Regions from separate parts of the Streptomyces sp. NPDC101118 genome, predicted to be linked through region 4. Evidence: riboswitches for the same ligand, from Rfam matches in the RefSeq annotation. Region 4 holds a riboswitch; each other region holds the start of a gene.
What was found. Region 4 has a riboswitch for cyclic di-AMP ahead of ACIQUQ_RS27335 (transglycosylase SLT domain-containing protein). Riboswitches for the same ligand answer to the same signal wherever they lie in the genome.
Positions count from the first base shown of each region.

Region 1: it holds a riboswitch for cyclic di-AMP, as region 4 does, so the genes downstream of both, ACIQUQ_RS13195 (transglycosylase family protein) here and ACIQUQ_RS27335 (transglycosylase SLT domain-containing protein) in region 4, are expected to answer to the same signal.
Region 2: it holds a riboswitch for cyclic di-AMP, as region 4 does, so the genes downstream of both, ACIQUQ_RS26970 (M23 family metallopeptidase) here and ACIQUQ_RS27335 (transglycosylase SLT domain-containing protein) in region 4, are expected to answer to the same signal.
Region 3: it holds a riboswitch for cyclic di-AMP, as region 4 does, so the genes downstream of both, ACIQUQ_RS23435 (peptidoglycan DD-metalloendopeptidase family protein) here and ACIQUQ_RS27335 (transglycosylase SLT domain-containing protein) in region 4, are expected to answer to the same signal.

Region 1 is NZ_JBIVZG010000006.1:95,889-100,164, reverse strand. Features, by position in the region: gene ACIQUQ_RS13205 (cytochrome P450) at 1-1,055, shown strand, start outside; gene ACIQUQ_RS13200 (transglycosylase family protein) at 1,172-2,230, shown strand; cyclic di-AMP (ydaO/yuaA leader) riboswitch at 2,519-2,691, shown strand; gene ACIQUQ_RS13195 (transglycosylase family protein) at 2,697-3,380, shown strand; gene eno (phosphopyruvate hydratase) at 3,757-4,276, shown strand, end outside.
Region 2 is NZ_JBIVZG010000019.1:103,523-107,798, forward strand. Features, by position in the region: gene ACIQUQ_RS26965 (GntR family transcriptional regulator) at 38-724, opposite strand; gene ACIQUQ_RS26970 (M23 family metallopeptidase) at 978-1,775, opposite strand; cyclic di-AMP (ydaO/yuaA leader) riboswitch at 1,788-1,947, opposite strand; gene ACIQUQ_RS26975 (M16 family metallopeptidase) at 2,154-3,521, opposite strand; gene ACIQUQ_RS26980 (M16 family metallopeptidase) at 3,542-4,276, opposite strand, start outside.
Region 3 is NZ_JBIVZG010000015.1:72,616-76,891, forward strand. Features, by position in the region: gene ACIQUQ_RS23430 (SGNH/GDSL hydrolase family protein) at 183-992, opposite strand; gene ACIQUQ_RS23435 (peptidoglycan DD-metalloendopeptidase family protein) at 1,188-2,171, opposite strand; cyclic di-AMP (ydaO/yuaA leader) riboswitch at 2,176-2,333, opposite strand; gene ACIQUQ_RS23440 (tyrosine-protein phosphatase) at 2,646-3,452, shown strand; gene ACIQUQ_RS23445 (aspartate aminotransferase family protein) at 3,505-4,276, opposite strand, start outside.
Region 4 is NZ_JBIVZG010000020.1:29,010-33,285, reverse strand. Features, by position in the region: gene ACIQUQ_RS27340 (cytochrome P450) at 1-1,117, opposite strand, end outside; gene ACIQUQ_RS27335 (transglycosylase SLT domain-containing protein) at 1,388-2,167, opposite strand; cyclic di-AMP (ydaO/yuaA leader) riboswitch at 2,172-2,368, opposite strand; gene ACIQUQ_RS27330 (NADPH-dependent FMN reductase) at 2,827-3,489, shown strand; gene ACIQUQ_RS27325 (hypothetical protein) at 3,512-3,766, opposite strand; gene ACIQUQ_RS27320 (potassium channel family protein) at 3,832-4,276, opposite strand, start outside.

The sequences.
Region 1 (4,276 bases), on a different contig from region 4:
ACCACGCGGAGCCGGCGCACGCCAAGGGGAAGACCGGCATCCCCGGCGAGCGCAAGGCCGAGCTGATGACCCACCTGCTCAACATCGACCCGCCGGACCACACCCGGCTGCGCCGGCTGGTGTCGAAGGCGTTCACGCCGCGCCGTGTGGCGGAGTTCACCCCGCGGGTGCAGGAGCTGACCGACCACCTCATCGACGGCTTCGCGGAGAAGGGGGAGGCGGACCTCATCCACGAGTTCGCCTTCCCGCTCCCCATCTACGCCATCTGCGAGATGCTCGGCGTACCGCGCGAGGACCAGGACGACTTCCGCGACTGGGCCGGGATGATGATCCGCCACGGCGGCGGACCCCGCGGCGGGGTGGCCCGGTCGGTCAAGAAGATGCGCGGCTATCTGGTGGAACTGATCCACCGGAAGCGGGACGACCTGGGTGATGACCTCATCTCCGGACTGATCCGGGCAAGTGACCACGGCGAGCACCTCACCGAGAACGAGGCCGCGGCCATGGCATTCATCCTGCTTTTCGCCGGTTTCGAGACCACCGTCAATCTGATTGGGAATGGGCTGTATTCCCTGTTTCGGAATCCCGCCGAGAGGGTCCGGCTCCAGGACTCGCTCGCGGCCGGCGAGACCGCCCTGCTGGAGACCGGGATCGAGGAGCTGCTGCGTTACGACGGCCCCGTCGAGCTGGCCACCTGGCGGTTCGCCACCGAGCCCCTGACCCTGGGCGGAGAGCGCATCGCCGCAGGTGATCCGGTACTCGTGGTGCTCGCCGCAGCCGACCGCGACCCGGCCCGCTTCGACGGACCGGACACCCTCGACCTCTCCCGGACCGACAACCAGCACCTCGGCTACGGACACGGCATCCACTACTGCCTCGGCGCCCCGCTCGCCCGCCTCGAAGGACAGACCGCGCTCGCCACCCTGCTGACCCGGCTGCCGGACCTGCGACTTGCCGTCGACCCGGACGAACTCCGGTGGCGCGGCGGGCTCATCATGCGCGGCCTGCGCACCCTGCCCGTGGAGTTCACCCCCCGTCCCAAACAACGGAATTGAGCATTCCTCACTTTCGTGACCTCAACGTGATCTGCGCATCATCGACTTGTGACATCCGTTCGAACCCCGCTAGGTTCGCCGTCACTTCCTTTGCCGCCACGCGAAAGGTCCACCTCATGCGTTCCGGGAACGGCCGTCACCGGCGCCCCCGTCAGGCCCCTGCGCTCGTCGTCACGGCGGGCGTCACCGGCTCCGCACTGGCGCTGCCGCTGCTCGCCGCCACCAACGCCAGCGCCGCCGACACCGCCACGTGGGACAAGGTCGCCGAGTGCGAGAGCGGCGGCACCTGGAGTGCCGACCTCAACAACGGCTTCTACGGCGGACTGCAGTTCACCCAGGAGCTGTGGAAGGAGGCCGGCGGTCAGGAGTACGCGCCCCGCGCCGACCTCGCCAGCCGCTCGCAGCAGATAGCCGTGGCCGAGCGGGTGCTCGCCGAGAAGGGCCCCGGGGCCTGGCCGCTGTGCGCGGCCCCCGCCGGGCTCACCAAGGCCGGCCCCAAGGCCGACGTGGACGACGGCCTCGGCAAGCCGAAGCCGGTCACCCCCGCGCCCGTGCGCCCCGACGAGGGCTCCGGCGCCACCGAGGAGGCCGGCACGGGTACGAAGACCCCCGCGCCCCCCGTGACGCGCACCCCGGCACCGCCGACCGCCGGCACCCCCTCGGGCACCGCCACCCCGGGCGCCACCGGAACCCCCGGAGCCACCCCCGGCACCGCGACCCCCGGCACCGGCACCCCCACCACCCCCGGCACGGGCACGCCCACCACCCCGGGCGCCACCGGCACCCCGGGTACGCCCGGCGCGACCGACGGGGGCACCCCGGGTGCGACCCCCGGAGCCACCGACGGGTCGGCCACCCCCGGCACCGGCAAGCACCGGGGCGACGCGGCCGACGAGACGTCAGGGGGCGTGTCGGGCGAAACGGACGGAACGGGACGTCACGCCCTGACCGCCGACCCGCTCGCACCTGACGCCGGGTCGGGCACCGGCGTCACTCCCGAGGGCGCCGGGGAGTCCACGTACATCGTCAAGTCCGGCGACAGCCTCTCCGACATCGCGGACGCGAAGGGCCTCAAGGGCGGCTGGGCCGCGCTGTACAAGGCCAACGAGCAGGTCATCGGCGATGACGCGGACCTCATCAAGCCCGGTCAGAACCTCGACCTAAGGCAGAACTAGGGGCACTTCGGGCATCCGTTAAAGCGGGCAATGTCCGGATTCATGTAAGTCTGGCGTCAGTGAGACATGAGTCTCAGGCCGTCAACTGGCGTGTCCCGCCCGGAAGCTCGGCTACCGCCCCTTCTCACCTGCGCAAACGCCGGTTCCCGATGCGCAAGTACGGGCCGTTTCTCCCCGATGTCCTGCCTTGAACATCGGGGAGCGGTCTGTCTACGGTCTGAACCGCTCGCCACCGCGGGCTCCTTCGACCGCATCGCCGAGTCCTGCCGGCGGACGGGGGAAACAGTCGTCGCGCAAGCGCCGAAGGCAGGAGCGGGGGACCCAAGGTTTGTGCCGGGCCCGGCCGTTGAAAGACGGTCACGGAACGGCTTGGGGTGAAGCCACGCGCTAGGACGCGAGGCCGGGCAACTCACTACGCCCGAACCCGACAGCTCACCTCGTAGGCGTCGGTGAGGAGAAGCCTCCAATGCTGCTTTCCAAGGGCAAGCACCGTCGTGCGTCCAAGGCCACCCGCATCGTCACCCTCGTCGGCGTGACCGGCGCGGCCGTCGCCGCCCCGCTGATGGTCGCGGGCACCGCCAACGCCGCCACCGCCTCCGAGTGGGACCGCGTCGCGCAGTGCGAGTCCGGTGGCAACTGGTCCATCAACACCGGCAACGGCTACTACGGCGGCCTGCAGTTCTCCCCCTCCACCTGGGCTGCGTACGGCGGCACCGCCTACGCCCCGCAGGCCAACCAGGCCAGCAAGTCCCAGCAGATAGCCATCGCCGAGAAGGTGCTGGCCGGTCAGGGCAAGGGCGCCTGGCCGAGCTGCGGTGTCGGCCTCTCCGGCGCCAAGTACAGCGGCGGCGGCTCGGGCGAGTCCGCCCCGGTCAAGAAGAAGGCCAAGAAGAAGACGACGGAGACCCGCACGCAGCAGGCTCCGACCACCCGCTCCGAGCGCACCACCGCCGCCCCGAAGCCCGCGGCCCCGGCCGCCGGCTTCGAGAAGGGCAACGGCTCCTACGAGGTGAAGGCCGGCGACACCCTCGGCACCATCGCCGACGCCCAGAACGTCAAGGGCGGCTGGGAGAAGCTCTTCGAGCTCAACAAGGACATCGTCACCGATGCCGACCTGATCTACCCGGGCCAGATGCTGAAGCTCTCCTGAACGGCTCCGGTACGGGAGTAGTCCCGGCCCGGCAGTAGCCACGCCCGCCCGGCGCGTCCTCCCCCCGACGCGCCGGGCGGGCGTTCCCCTTTCTCCGGCCCGGCCCGGCCCCCGGACCCTCCGGCCGGGCCGGAGGGCGCTCCGTCCGCCGGCCGCTGACCCCCCGGTAACCCCCTCCCGGAGCCCCTTTGGGAGCCCCTGTGCTCGTTTGATCAGGGGTCTATGTCCTGGAAGGCGGGTATTCGGTCCCTTTTTCGTCCCAGGACCCGGGCGGTCGAGCGGCCGACGCCCCCGACGGGGTTAGGCTCTAGGCGGCGAGGGCCGGTCCCACGGCCCCACACGCCACCGCACATCTAGCGTCACATCCCAGAAGGAGATGCTCGTGCCGTCCATCGACGTCGTCGTAGCTCGGGAAATCCTGGACTCCCGAGGCAACCCCACGGTCGAGGTCGAGGTGGGCCTCGACGACGGCAGCACCGGCCGTGCTGCCGTTCCGTCCGGCGCCTCCACCGGTGCCTTCGAGGCCATCGAGCTCCGTGACGGTGACCCCAACCGCTACATGGGCAAGGGTGTCGAGAAGGCCGTCCTGGCCGTCATCGAGCAGATCGGCCCGGAGCTCGTCGGCTACGACGCCACCGAGCAGCGCCTGATCGACCAGGCCATGTTCGACCTGGACGCGACCGACAACAAGGGCTCCCTCGGCGCCAACGCCATCCTGGGCGTCTCCCTGGCCGTGGCCCACGCCGCGTCCGAGGCCTCGGACCTGCCGCTGTTCCGCTACCTCGGCGGCCCGAACGCGCACCTGCTGCCCGTTCCGATGATGAACATCCTCAACGGTGGGTCGCACGCCGACTCCAACGTCGACATCCAGGAGTTCATGATCGCGCCGATCGGCG
Region 2 (4,276 bases), on a different contig from region 4:
CTCATGAATTCCGCCGTCCCTTTGTATACGGCCTTTGTTAAAGGCGGCCGCCCGCGGTGTTTACGGCAGGTTGCGAACCCCTCACACGCGCCTCGCCCCGCGCCCGCCGCAGCCGGTGCGCCCCCGTGGTGCGGTCCATGTGCGCGGCGGTGAGGGCCCGCGCCCGGTCGGCGTCCCCGCGCGCCACGGCGTCGACGATGGCGCCGTGCTCGGCCCAGGACTCCACGGGGTGGGCCGGGGCCTCCACCACGTACATCCAGGCGATCTTGTGCCGCAGCTGGGTGAGCATCGAGATCAGGTTGGGGCTGCCGGAGGCCTGGGCGAGCGTCTCGTGGAACCAGCCGCCCAGCGAGCGCAGGTCCTCGCCCTGGCCCCGGCGGGCCCGCTCCTGGCCGAGGCGCACGAGCCCGCGCAGCACCTTCAGGTGGCCCTCGGTGCGGCGCTGTGCGGCCCGGGAGGCCCCCAGGGGCTCCAGCAGCACCCGCAGCTCCAGCAGGTCGGCCGCCTCCTGTTCGGTGGGCTCGGCCACGCAGGCCCCGGCGTGCCGGCGGGTGGTGACGAAGCCCTCGGACTCCAGGGTGCGCAGGGCCTCGCGGACGGGGACGCGCGAGACGCCGTACCGGCGGGCGAGGAGTTCCTCGGTGAGCCTGCTGCCGCGCTCGAAGACGCCGGCGACGATGTCGTCGCGGATCGCCGTGCACACCGCGTGCGCGGGAATGCGCATGACCGGACCTCCGCTTAATCCCCGCGAAACGCGGTCGGCGTCGACATGTGTGCCGCCGACTCTATTGCAGAAACGAGGAATTCCGGAGCGCACCGATGAATTCCGGAATGGTTTTTTGCCAGATCTGCACGCACCGGATGCCCGCGCCGGATCCGCACCCCTCCGGCGAAGGGCACGCCGAAGGCCCCGGCTCGGGGAGCCGGGGCCTTCGGGAAGCGTGCGGCGCCGCGGTGGCGGCGGGTGCGGTCGCGGGTCAGATGCTGACGCCGTGCGAGCGCAGGTACGCCAGCGGGTCGATGTCCGAGCCGTAGTCGGCCGAGGTGCGGGCCTCGAAGTGGAGGTGGGGGCCGCTGGAGTTGCCCGTGGAGCCGGAGAGGCCGATCTGGTCGCCCGGGGTGACGCGCTGGCCGACCGAGACGCTGATCGACGAGAGGTGGCCGTACTGCGTGTACGTGCCGTCGTTCATCTTGATGACGACGTTGTTGCCGTACGCGCCGCCCCAGCCCGCCTCGACGACGGTGCCGAGGCCGACCGCGTGCACCGAGGTGCCGGAGGCGGCGTGGAAGTCGATGCCGGTGTGGCTGCCGGAGGACCACATGGAGCCGCCGGCCTTGTACGAGGTGCTGACGTACGAGCCCGCGACGGGGGCCACGTAGGTGAGCAGACGCTTGCGCTCGGCCTCACGGGCGGCGCGCTCGGCGGCCTCGCGCTCGGCCTTGGCCTTCGCCTCGGCCTTCGCCTTGGCCTCGGCGGCGCGCTGGCGGGCCTCGTTCTCGGCCTGGGCCTTGGCGGCGGCGATCTCGGCGGCGGCCTGCTGGGACTCGGCCTGGGCCTCGATCTGGCCCGCGAGGTCGTCGGCGACGACGACGGCGTTCAGGCCGGTGTCCTCGGGACCTCGGGAGTCGGCGTCGGTGGCGGCGAAGGCCGGGCCGGCCAGGGTGCCGACGACACCGGTGGTCGCGAGGGCGGCTATGCCGGCCACGTTCGCGCTCTTGCGGCTCAGACGGCTGGGGCCACGGTGCTTACCGGTGGCACGACTGCCAAAGGCCATGGAGAGGCTGATCCTTTCCTTCCCTCTCGCCTACCGGGTTAGCTGACGGGTTCGGAGCAGGAAGGTCTCCTACGGGCCACCTCTGGCGAGGCGGTCCGATTCACCCCAGGGACTGATGTGGGTCCCCGGCTCCCCAGGCTCGCGCCTGACGGGGACTCGGCGATCGCTGTCCGGTGCCGCGGGTGCGGCTGTTACAGCTGACGGACAGCGAGGTTGACGCTAGGCGGATCGTCGGACAATCACCAAACGGACACGCTGTTTTGTGGCGTACGCCACGGGTCATTCAGGCAACGACCACCCCGAAACGGACAGAAGACACAAACAGGGCCCTGATGGACAATCCATCAGGGCCCTGCCCCATCTCGGGCCGGAATCAGGTCAGTTGGTGACCACGGTCACCTCTCCGATGCCCAGCGCCCGCACCGGGTCGGCGATCTGGGACGCGTCACCCACGAGCACCGTCACCAGACGGTCCACCGGGAAGGCGTTCACCACGGCCGAAGTCGCCTCCACCGTGCCGGTTTCGGCGAGCCGCGCGTACAACTGCGCCTGGAAGTCGTCCGGCAGCTCCTGCTCGACCTGGTCGGCCAGGGTCCCGGCGACGGCCGCCGCCGTCTCGAACTTCAGCGGCGCGACGCCCACCAAGTTCTGGACGGCCACGTCGCGTTCGGTGTCCGTCAGCCCCTCGGCGGCGAGGGTGCGCAGCACCTGCCACAGGTCGCCCAGCGCGGGGCCGGTGTTGGGCGTGTCCACCGAGCCGCTGATGGCCAGCATCGAGGCGCCGGTCCCGTCGGCCGTGGAGCGCAGCACCTGCCCGAAGGCGCGCACGCCGTACGTGTAGCCCTTCTCCTCCCGGAGCACGCGGTCCAGGCGCGAGGTGAGCGTGCCGCCGAGGCAGTACGTGCCGAGCACCTGCGCGGCCCAGACCCGGTCGTGGCGGTCCGCCCCGATCCGGCCGATGAGCAGCTGGGTCTGCACGGCGCCGGGCCGGTCCACGATCACCACGCGGCCGGTGTCGTCCGCGGTGACCGGGGTGACCGGGTACGCCGTGCCGGTGCCGCCGGTCCAGGAGCCCAGGGTGTCCGCGAGGACGGCGTCCAGGTCGGTGCCGGTCAGGTCGCCGACCACGACGGCCGTGGCCGTGGAGGGGCGCACGTGGGCCTCGTAGAAGGCGCGGACGGCCCCGGAGTCGATCCGGCCGACGGTCTCCTCGCTGCCCTGGCGCGGACGCGACATGCGCAGGGTGGCGGGGAAGAGCTCCCTGGAGAGCTGCTTCGCGGCCCGGCGCTGCGGGTTGGCCAGCTCGTGCGGGATCTCGTCGAGGCGGTTGCGGACCAGGCGGTCCACCTCGCTGTCGGCGAAGGCGGGGGCGCGCAGGGCCTCGGCGAGCAGGGTCAGGGCCTTGTGCAGACGGGAGGCGGGCACCTCCAGGGAGACCCGCACACCGGGGTGGTCGGCGTGCGCGTCGAGGGTGGCGCCGCAGCGCTCCAGCTCGGCGGCGAACTCCTCGGCGGAGTGCTTGTCGGTGCCCTCCGACAGCGCGCGGGCCATGATCGTGGCCACGCCGTCGAGGCCCTCGGGCTCGGCCTCCAGGGGGGCGTCGAGGATCACCTCGACGGCCACGACCTGCTGGCCGGGGCGGTGGCAGCGCAGGACGGTCAGGCCGTTCCCGAGCGTGCCGCGCTCGGGGGCGGGGAAGGCCCACGGCTTCGGCTGTCCGGCCTGCGGCTGCGGGTGGAAGGTCATCGAGGAAGCGACGTCGGCGGTCACTGGTCTGCCCCTTCGGCGTTGTCTTCGGTGGCGGGCAGCGGCTCGTACACGAGGACCGCGCGGTTGTCCGGGCGCAGCCGGGCCGCGGCGACGGCCTGCACCTCTTCGGCGGTGACGTCGAGCACCCGCTGGACGGCGGTGAGCGCCAGCTGCGGGTCGCCGAACAGCACGGCGAAGCGGCACAGTTCGTCGGCCCGGCCGGCGACGGTGCCGAGACGGTCCAGCCACTCGCGCTCCAGCTGGGCCTGGGCGCGCTCCATCTCCTCGGAGGTCGGACCGTCCGCGGCGAAGCGGGCGAGCTCCTCGTCGACGGCGGTCTCGATGCGGGGCACCTCGACGCCGCCGGAGGTCTTCACGTCCAGCCAGCCCAGGGAGGGCGCGCCCGCCAGGCGCAGCAGGCCGAAGCCCGCGGCCACGGCGGTCTGGTCGCGGCGGACCAGGCGGTTGTGCAGGCGGGAGGACTCGCCGCCGCCGAGGATGGTCAGGGCGAGGTCGGCCGCGTCGCACTCGCGGGTGCCGTCGTGCGGGAGGCGGTAGGCGGCCATCAGCGCGCGGGCCGGGACCTCCTCGACGATCTCCTCGCGCAGCTGCGCGCCCATGACGTCCGGCAGGCTGCCGTCCCGCGGCGGCTGCTTGCCGTCGTGGGAGGGGATGCTGCCGAAGTACTTCTCGATCCAGGCGAGGGTCTGCTCCGGGTCGATGTCGCCGACGACCGACAGCACCGCGTTGTT
Region 3 (4,276 bases), on a different contig from region 4:
GCCTGCCTCCCGCGCTTCCCCCGCCTGCCCCCGTCGCTCCCCCGCCTGCCCCCGTCGCTCCCCCGGCCGCGTCCCGCGCTCCTCCCGGCGGGCTTCCCGCGGGAGCCGTCACCGGGCCGGGCGCGCCCCTCTCCCGTACGGGCGCGCCCACCCGGAGCGGTGCCGTGCCGACCGCTCCACCTCTACAGCGGCAGCAGGTCGGGCCGCTTCGGCTCGACGTGGTCGCCGGAGGACTCGCCGCGCAGCCGCCGGCCGATCCACGGTACGAGGTGCTCGCGCGCCCACTGGATGTTGTCGCGGGTGACCTCGGCGGAGCCGCGGGGCTCCATCGGCGGCCAGGGCTGGTCCGGGTCGGCGGGCACCTCCAGGCCGAGGACCTGCGCGGCGCGCAGCGCGACCCGGGTGTGGCCCTCCGGGGACAGGTGGAGCCGGTCGTCGTCCCAGGCCCGCCGGTCCTGTACGGACTTCAGCGACCAGAGGTCGAGGACGGGGCAGCCGTACCGGTCGGCGATCGAGCGGACGTGCGCGGTGTACGTGGCGACCTTGCCGCGCAGGTGACGCAGGACCGGTACGCCGCGGGTGTCGAAGCCCGTGGTGATCATGACGGTGGGCACGGCGCCGGTGAGGTCGGCGACGGCCGCCTCGAACCGCTCGGCGACGGCGTCGGGGTCGCTGCCGGGGCGGATGATGTCGTTGCCGCCCGCACAGAAGGTGACCAGGTCGGGCGCGAGCTCCTTGGCCCGGGGGACCTGCTCGGCCACGATCTGGTCCAGCAGCCGGCCGCGTACGGCGAGGTTGGCGTACCGGAAGTCGTGCTCGTCACGGCGGTCGGCGAGCAGCACCGCCAGCCGGTCGGCCCAGCCGAGGAAGGCGCCGTCGGGACCGGGGTCTCCGACGCCCTCGGTGAAGCTGTCCCCGATCGCGGCGTACGAGCCGATGGGGAGGGTGGATACGGGTGCTGTTGCTGTTGAAGGTGTCGATTCTCCTGCCACGGGAGCACATCCTTCACCGAAGGATGTGACCTACGCGACCGTAGGAAGGGGTTGACGCGGGGTGATCTGGACCACCCGGTCAGTTTGGCCGAAAACAGCCGTACGACCGGGACCCCCCTCGGGACCCGGTCGCACGGCTGCCTCAGTGGACGCGTCGGACGCGTCGGACGCGTCGGGCGCGCCGGCGGACGCGGCTCAGACGCTGACGCCCTTGTCCCGCAGGTAGGCCAGCGGGTCGATGTCGTCGCCGTAGCTCGGGCCCGTGCGGATCTCGAAGTGCAGGTGCGGGCCGGTGGAGTTGCCCGTGGAGCCGGAGAGGCCGATGCTGTCGCCGGCGCCGACCGACTGGCCCGCGGAGACGTTGAGCGAGGACAGGTGGGCGTACTGGGAGTAGCGGCCGTCCTCGTGCCGGATGATCACCTCGTTGCCGTACGCGCCGCCCCAGCCGGCGGAGACCACGGTGCCCGCGCCGACCGCGCGGACGGTGGTGCCGGAGCCGACCGAGAAGTCGACGCCCGTGTGGTAGCCGCTGGCCCACATGCCGCCGCCGGCCCGGTAGGAGGTGCTGATGCCGCCGCTGACCGGGGCGACGAACCCGGCGCCGCTCACCGCGGTGGTGGAACGCTGGGTGGAACGGCTGGCGGTGGCCGCGGACCGGTCGGCGCCGGTGTCTTCGGCGACGGCCTTGGGCTCGGCCTTCCGGACGGCCTTCTTCTGGGTCTTCTCCGGGGCCTTCTTCGCCGGCTTGGGCGCGGCCGCGGGCTTCGCCGGGGCCTCGGCCGCCTTCGGCGCGGCCGCGGCGCCGAGGGTCAGCTCCAGGCCGGGGTGGATCAGGGAGGGGTTGCCGCCGACGGCCGCGCGGTTGTCGGCGTACAGCTTCTGCCAGCCGCCGCTCAGGTGGTGCTCGGACGCGATCTTGGAGAGGTGGTCGCCGGCCACCACGGTGTACGTGACGGGGGCGGCCTGCGGGACCGCGGCCGGGACGGCGGCCGGGGCGGCGTGGGCGGCCTGGGGGGCCTGCGCGGGCAGCGCCTGCGGGGCGGCGGCCGGCCCGGCGGCGTGGGCGCCGGAGGCCCCCATCAGCGGCAGCGCGAGGGCGGCGCCTCCGGTACCGGCGGCGACGAAACCGCGGGTTATCGGGCTGGACTTGGGACGGCGGTGCTTACCCTTTCCGGGCATGGCGCATTCCTCTCCGGCGCCTGCGAGGTGAGCTGTCGGGTTCGGGCTGGAGATGCCCGGCCGCACGGGTGCGGCTTCACCCCGAGCCGGCCGCGAGAAGATCGCGTCCGGCGGCTTACCTGGTTCCCCCGCTCCTGCCGCACGAGTGGTCGGGTGCGGTTTCCGGGGGCGGCAGGATTCGGCGTTCCACCCGGATCGACGGCGACGGTAATCCAGCGCCCGCAGACGGAACAAGCCGTGAATTCCCCTTGGGAATCACCCGGATGAATGATCGACGGAATTCCCGTCACACTCCGTCCATTGCGGACGTGTAACAGCCAGCACTACAGCGGAATTCGGGATTCCACCGCAGCCACTCACGGTCACCGTATGATCTGCCTCACGAGGAGGTCGCACATCTGCCGCCTCATTGCGGTAACTTGACGCCAAGTAGTGCAATTCGGACATGTCCCCCGAGCCGCCAGGAGCCCCCACGTGACCCAGCAGATACCCCAGGCGCCGTCGACCGAGCCGGAGCTGACCGGCGTGCGCAACTTCCGCGATGTGGGCGGACTTCCGACCACAGATGGACGGAGGGTGCGAACGGGGCGTCTGTTCCGAAGCGGACATCTGGCACATGCCACCGATACCGATGCGCACTACCTCGCATCGCTCGGACTCCACACCGTCTTCGACTTCCGCAACGCCGCCGACAAGGCGCTCGAAGGTCCCGACGTCGACCTGCCGGGCGTGCGCAACGTCAACATCCCGCTCTCCGACCCGGCCGACGGCAAGGAGTTCTGGAAGATGGTCCGCGACGGCGACCTGACCCAGCTGGAGGAGGTCCTGGGTGACGGCCGTGCCGCGGCGCGCATGTCCGCCTCGTACCGCAAGATGATCAAGGAGCGGACGGCCGAGCACAGCAGGGTGGTGCACGCCCTCGCCGAGGACAGCGTCCCCGCGCTCATGCACTGCGCGGCCGGCAAGGACCGGGCCGGCCTCTCCATCGCGGTCACCCTGCTCGCGCTCGGCGTGGAGCGCGGGGCGATCGTCACGGACTACCTGGAGTCGAACGCCCCGCACCGCCGGTACCGCGTCCGCCGCGGCAGCGATGCCCCCGAGGCCCGCTCCCCCGAGGTGATGGCGCTGCTCAGCCCGCTCTTCGACGCGCGGGCCGAGTACCTGGAGGCGGCCTTCGCCACCATCGACGAGGTCTGGGGCGGGGTCGACGGCTACCTGGCAGAGGGCCTGGCCCTGGGCCCGGACACCCTGGACCGGCTGCGCGAGCGCCTGCTGGACTGACGCACCGCCAGACGGTACGGACCCGCACGCGGGTCCGTACCGCCGCCGCCGCTCAGCGCCCCGCGACCGCCTGCTTCACCAGCGTGCGCCCGAAGTCCCACATCAGCGAGCCGCCGCCGTGGGCCTCGTCCATCACGTCCCGGAACGCGGCGACGAACCGTTCCACGTCCGCCTCGTCGATCACCAGCGGCGGAATGAGCTTGATCACTTCCAGGTGGTCGCCGGAGACCTGCGTCAGGATCCGGTGCTTCTGCAGCAGCGGGACGACCACCATCTGCGCGAAGAGCCCCTTGCGGGCCGCCTGGAGCATCGTCCAGCGGCTGCGCAGCCCCAGCGACGAGGGCCGGCCGAACTCGATGCCGATCATCAGCCCCCGGCCGCGGACCTCGTGCAGCAGCTCGTACTCGTCGACCATGGCCGCGAGACGGCCGCGCAGCAGGTCTCCCATCGCCCGCGCGTGCGCCACCAGCCCCTCGTCGTCCATCACGGCGAGGACCGCGAGCCCGGCCGCCATCGCCTGCGCGTTGGACCCGAAGCTGGCCGAGTGCACCAGCACCCGGTCCATGGACGAGTAGACCTTCTTGAAGATCCAGTCCTTGCCGAGGGTGGCGCCCACCGGCACGTACCCGCCCGAGAGCGCCTTCGCCACGCACACCAGGTCGGGCTCCACGCCCGCCTCGTGCTGGTACGCGTAGAAGTCCCCGGTCCTGCCGAGGCCGGTCTGCACCTCGTCGGCGATCAGCAGCGCCCGGTGCCGGTGCAGCAGCTCCTGCGCGGCCCGCAGGTAGCCGGGCGGCGCCGGGTACACCCCCTTGCCCTGGACC
Region 4 (4,276 bases):
CGGGCAGCCGGCGCAGCACCTCGCGGAGCGCGATCTCGCCTTCCAGCCGGGCCAGCGGGGCGCCGAGGCAGAAGTGGATGCCGTGGCTGAAGGCGAGGTGGCCGTTGGTCCGGCGGGTGATGTCCAACCGGCCGGGGTCGGTGAACCTGGCCGGGTCGTGGTTGGCGGCGGCGATGGAGACCGCGACGTGGTCGCCGGGCCGGATCTCGGCCCCGCCGATGGTGAGCGGTTCGGCCGCGAAGCGGTAGGTGACCGTGGAGACCGGGCTGTCGAAGCGCATCAGCTCCTCGACGGCGCCGGGCAGCAGGCCCTCGTCCGCGCGGAGCCGCTCCAGGGCCTCGGGGTGGCGGAGCAGGGCGAGGACGCCGTTGGCGATGAGGTTCACGGAGGTCTCGAAGCCGCCGACCAGCAGGATGAACACGTTGGAGCGCATCTCCAGGTCGGAGAGCGTGTCGCCGTGCCGCTGGGCCTCGAGCATGCCGGAGATCATGTCGTCGCCGGGCTCGGTGCGGCGGCTGGCGATCAGCTCGCTGAGGTACGTGTTGAACCACTGTCCGGCGGCGGCGAGTTCACCGGGCCCCGAGGAGGCGTTCATGCCGGTGATGACCTCGGCGTAGCGGCCGAACTCGTCGCGGTCGCCGAACGGGACGCCGAGCATCTCGCAGATCACCGCGATCGGCAGGGGGAGTGCCAGGTCCTCCACGAGGTCGGCCCGGCCGGCCGGCAGGACGGCGTCGAGCAGCCCGTCGGTGATCTCCTGGACGCGGGGGCGCAGCAATTCGACCCGGCGCGGGGTGAAGGCCTTGGCGACCACCTTGCGCATGCGGGTGTGGTCCGGCGGGTCGCTCAGCATCATGTGCTTGGTGAGCACGAACTCGTCGCTGTACATGCCGAGGTACTGCCTGAGTTCGGGCGCGGCGGCGTGCGCGCCGCGGACGAGGCGGGGGTCCGAGAGGGCTTCCCGCACCTCCCGGTGGCCGGTCACCAGCCAGGCGGGCATGCCGTCCGGCAGGGCGACGCGGTGGACCGGGCCCCGCCCGCCGAGCGTGCCGAACAGGGCCTCGGGGTCACCGAAGAGCTCCGTGGTCAGGGCGACTTGTCCATCGAGGTCGATCACGTGGTTCCTCATCCGGTCGGCGCGACATCACGCCCCGGGCCACGGCGGAGCGGGGGTGCGACGCCGGGGCCGGGGGCCACTTCCGGCCAGCTTCGGCAGCCCGGGGCCCGCGCTCAACGCTCCCGGCCGCCGTCTGTCAGGTACACGCGGAGCCGGCAGGGCGCACGGCCGGAGGCGCCCGCGGAATCGCACGCACGGAATCGCACCCGCGAACGCGGCCGGGACCGGCGGCCGTGGCCGCCGGTCCCGGTGTCGCACACCCGCGAGGGATCAGTAGGCGCCGAAGACGTTGTCGATGGAGCCGTAGCGCGCGGCGGCGTAGTTGCACGCGGCGGTGATGTTCGCGACCGGGTCGTACGAGTCCGTCGAGGTGCCGGGCACGTGGTAGGCGCGGAACGTCGGGTCGATCACCTGGAGGAGGCCCTTGGAGGGGATGCCCGCGGCGGCGTTGGAGTCCCAGTTGTTGATGGCCAGCGGGTTGCCCGAGGACTCCCGCATGACGTTGCGGTAGATGCCGTTGTAGGTACCGGGGATCCCGTGCTTGGCCATGACGTCCAGGGATTCGCGGATCCACCCGTCGAGGTTGTCGGCGTAGCTCTTCGCCTTGGGGGCAGCGGCCTTGAGGGTGGTGGTGCGGGTGGAACGGTCGGCCCGCGCGGGCGCGGCCTTCCTGGCCGGCGCGGCCTTCTTGGCGGCCGCCCCGACGGAAAGCTTCAGGCCCGGACGAATGAGTGACGGGTCGTCACCGATGATCGTCTTGTTGTCCTGGTAGAGCTTCTTCCAGCCGCCGGCGAGGGAATGCTTTTCGGCGATCTTCACGAGGGAATCGCCGGCCTTGACGGAATAGGTCACGGGGGCCTTCTGCGCCGCGGCCGGGGCGGCGGCGACGGCCTGCGGGGCGACGGTCCCGGCCGCGGCGGGCGCCGCGGCACTGGCCGTGGTGGCGCCCAGCACGGGCAGGGCCAGGGCGGCACCACCCGTGCCGACGGCGACGAAGCCGCGGGTCAGACGGGTGTTCTTGGGGCGGCGGTGCTTGCCTTTTCCGGGCATGGCGCATTCCTCTCCGTCGCCTGCGAGGTGAGCTGTCGGGTTCGGACTGGAGTTGTCCGGCCACACGCGGTGACTTCACCCCTAGCCGTTCCGCGAAAGATCGCGGAACGGCGGCTTACCTGGTTCCCCCGCTCCTGCCGTACGTGAATTGAATGGGGACGGTGCGGTCCGGGCGGCGGCAGGATTCGGCGTTCCACCCGGAATGAGCGTGACCGTAGGCGAGAGCCGCGGGACGGAACAAGTCCCGAATTCGCTAAAGGAAAGCGAACGGGGGAATTCGGGCCGGAAAAGGACAAGATCGATTTTTCGGCACACCCCAACCCTCCAGTCGCGGCAACGCTTTCGGGGCCCTCGCGACCCGTCGCACGAAAGCCGCGCGTGACACATATCACCGGGCATCACAAGGAGTGCGAAATACCGGCGCGGCACGGAAAAACGGGATGCGCCGGAAGCGCTCATCTATGTCCGTTTTAGTCCGTTCTGGTGAGGGTGGTTCGAGGGGGGCCGCGGCCGCCCGGGTGAGTTCGCCCACGGCACGGCCCCGGCACCCGTCCGCCGCTCCCCCGCTGTGCTGGGCTCGTGGTCACACCCCCCCGCACTGGAGGCAGCGGACCATGACTGTTGACCCCGGACCCGCGGCGGTCCCCGAAGCGGCCCGCATGCCGGTCCCCGACGAGGTGCGCCAGCCGGTGCGTCTGCTGGTCTTCGGCGCGTCGCTGCGCGCCGGGTCGCTGAACACGCGGCTGGCCGCCCTGGTGGCCCGGCTGGCCGCCGAGGCGGGCGCGGCCGTCGACCTGGCCCGGATGGCCGACTTCCCGATGCCGGTCTACGACGGCGACGCCGAAGCCGAGACGGGGCTGCCGGAGGGCGCGCTGGCCCTGCGGGAGCGGATCGCCTCCTGCGACGGCTTCGTGATCTCCTCCCCCGAGTACAACGCCTCCGTGCCCGGGGTGCTCAAGAACGCCGTCGACTGGGTGTCCCGGGTCCGGCCGCAGCCCTTCAAGGACAAGCACGCGCTGCTCGTCTCCGCCTCGCCCTCCATGGTCGGCGGCAACCGCGGCCTCTGGGCCCTGCGCGTCCCCCTGGAGCACCTGGGCTGCCGCGTCTACCCGGACATGTTCAGCCTGGCCAAGGCGCACGAGGGCTTCACCGGCAGCGGCGACCTCGCCGACGGCGGCCTCCAGGGCCGGCTGGCCGACGCCGTCGGCGCCTTCCTCCGGCTCGTGGAGGCGGACACCCGGTACGTGTGCCTCCAGCGCCGCTGGTACGAGTTCCTCGGCGACCGCACCGACGCCCCCGTCACCGAACGCTCCGAGGACTGACCGGCGCGGCCCCGCCGCCCCCTCAGGGCACCACGTCGAGGCCGGTCAGCAGCAACGCGGTGACGATCGAGGCGGCGGCCAGCACCGTCATCGCCGCGCGCAGCACCAACGGGGCGCGCGGACAGGGCGGTTCGGCGGCGGGCGGCACGGGCGCCGGGGCGTCCGTGCGCAGTGCGGCGCACCGCCCGCAGTCCTCGCCCTCGTGCGCGGACGGGGAGTCGAGCCAGTAGGCACCCTGGAGCGCGGCGAGCGGCCCGGGCGTCGATGTCGTCTTCACGTCCTCTCAACCGGGCCTGGCCGAAGGGGAAACGGCGCCCCCGCCCACCGGTATGGAACCGTTGCCTACAGCGTCTCCGGAGCGGCCTGCCGGCCCCCGCGGCGGCCGTGGTCCTCGGCGAAGGCCTCGAAGACCCGGTCGGGCGGCCGCCCGGTCCTGAGGAACTGCTCGTCCAGCACGGCCGCGAGGTCGTCCAGGGCCGCCCTCAGCGCTCCGCCGGCCATCCGCACGTCCGGGTCCCGGGCGCGTCCGGCGGCCGCGGCCAGCCGGGCGGCGTACGGGACCTGGCGGGCCAGCGTGGTGTGCGGGGCGCCGTCGGAGAAGTAGTACGACTCCGCGTACTGGAGGAAGTCCACGCTGGTCACACAGAACCCGGCGGCGAGGCCGTCCAGCAGCGCCGCGCCGGACGGGGAGTCGAACCCCTCGCCCGTGGGCCGGGTGCGCGCCAGGTGCGACAGGCGCAGCGCCAGCGCGCGCCGCCTGGCCAGGGCCGGGTAGATGCCGAGCACC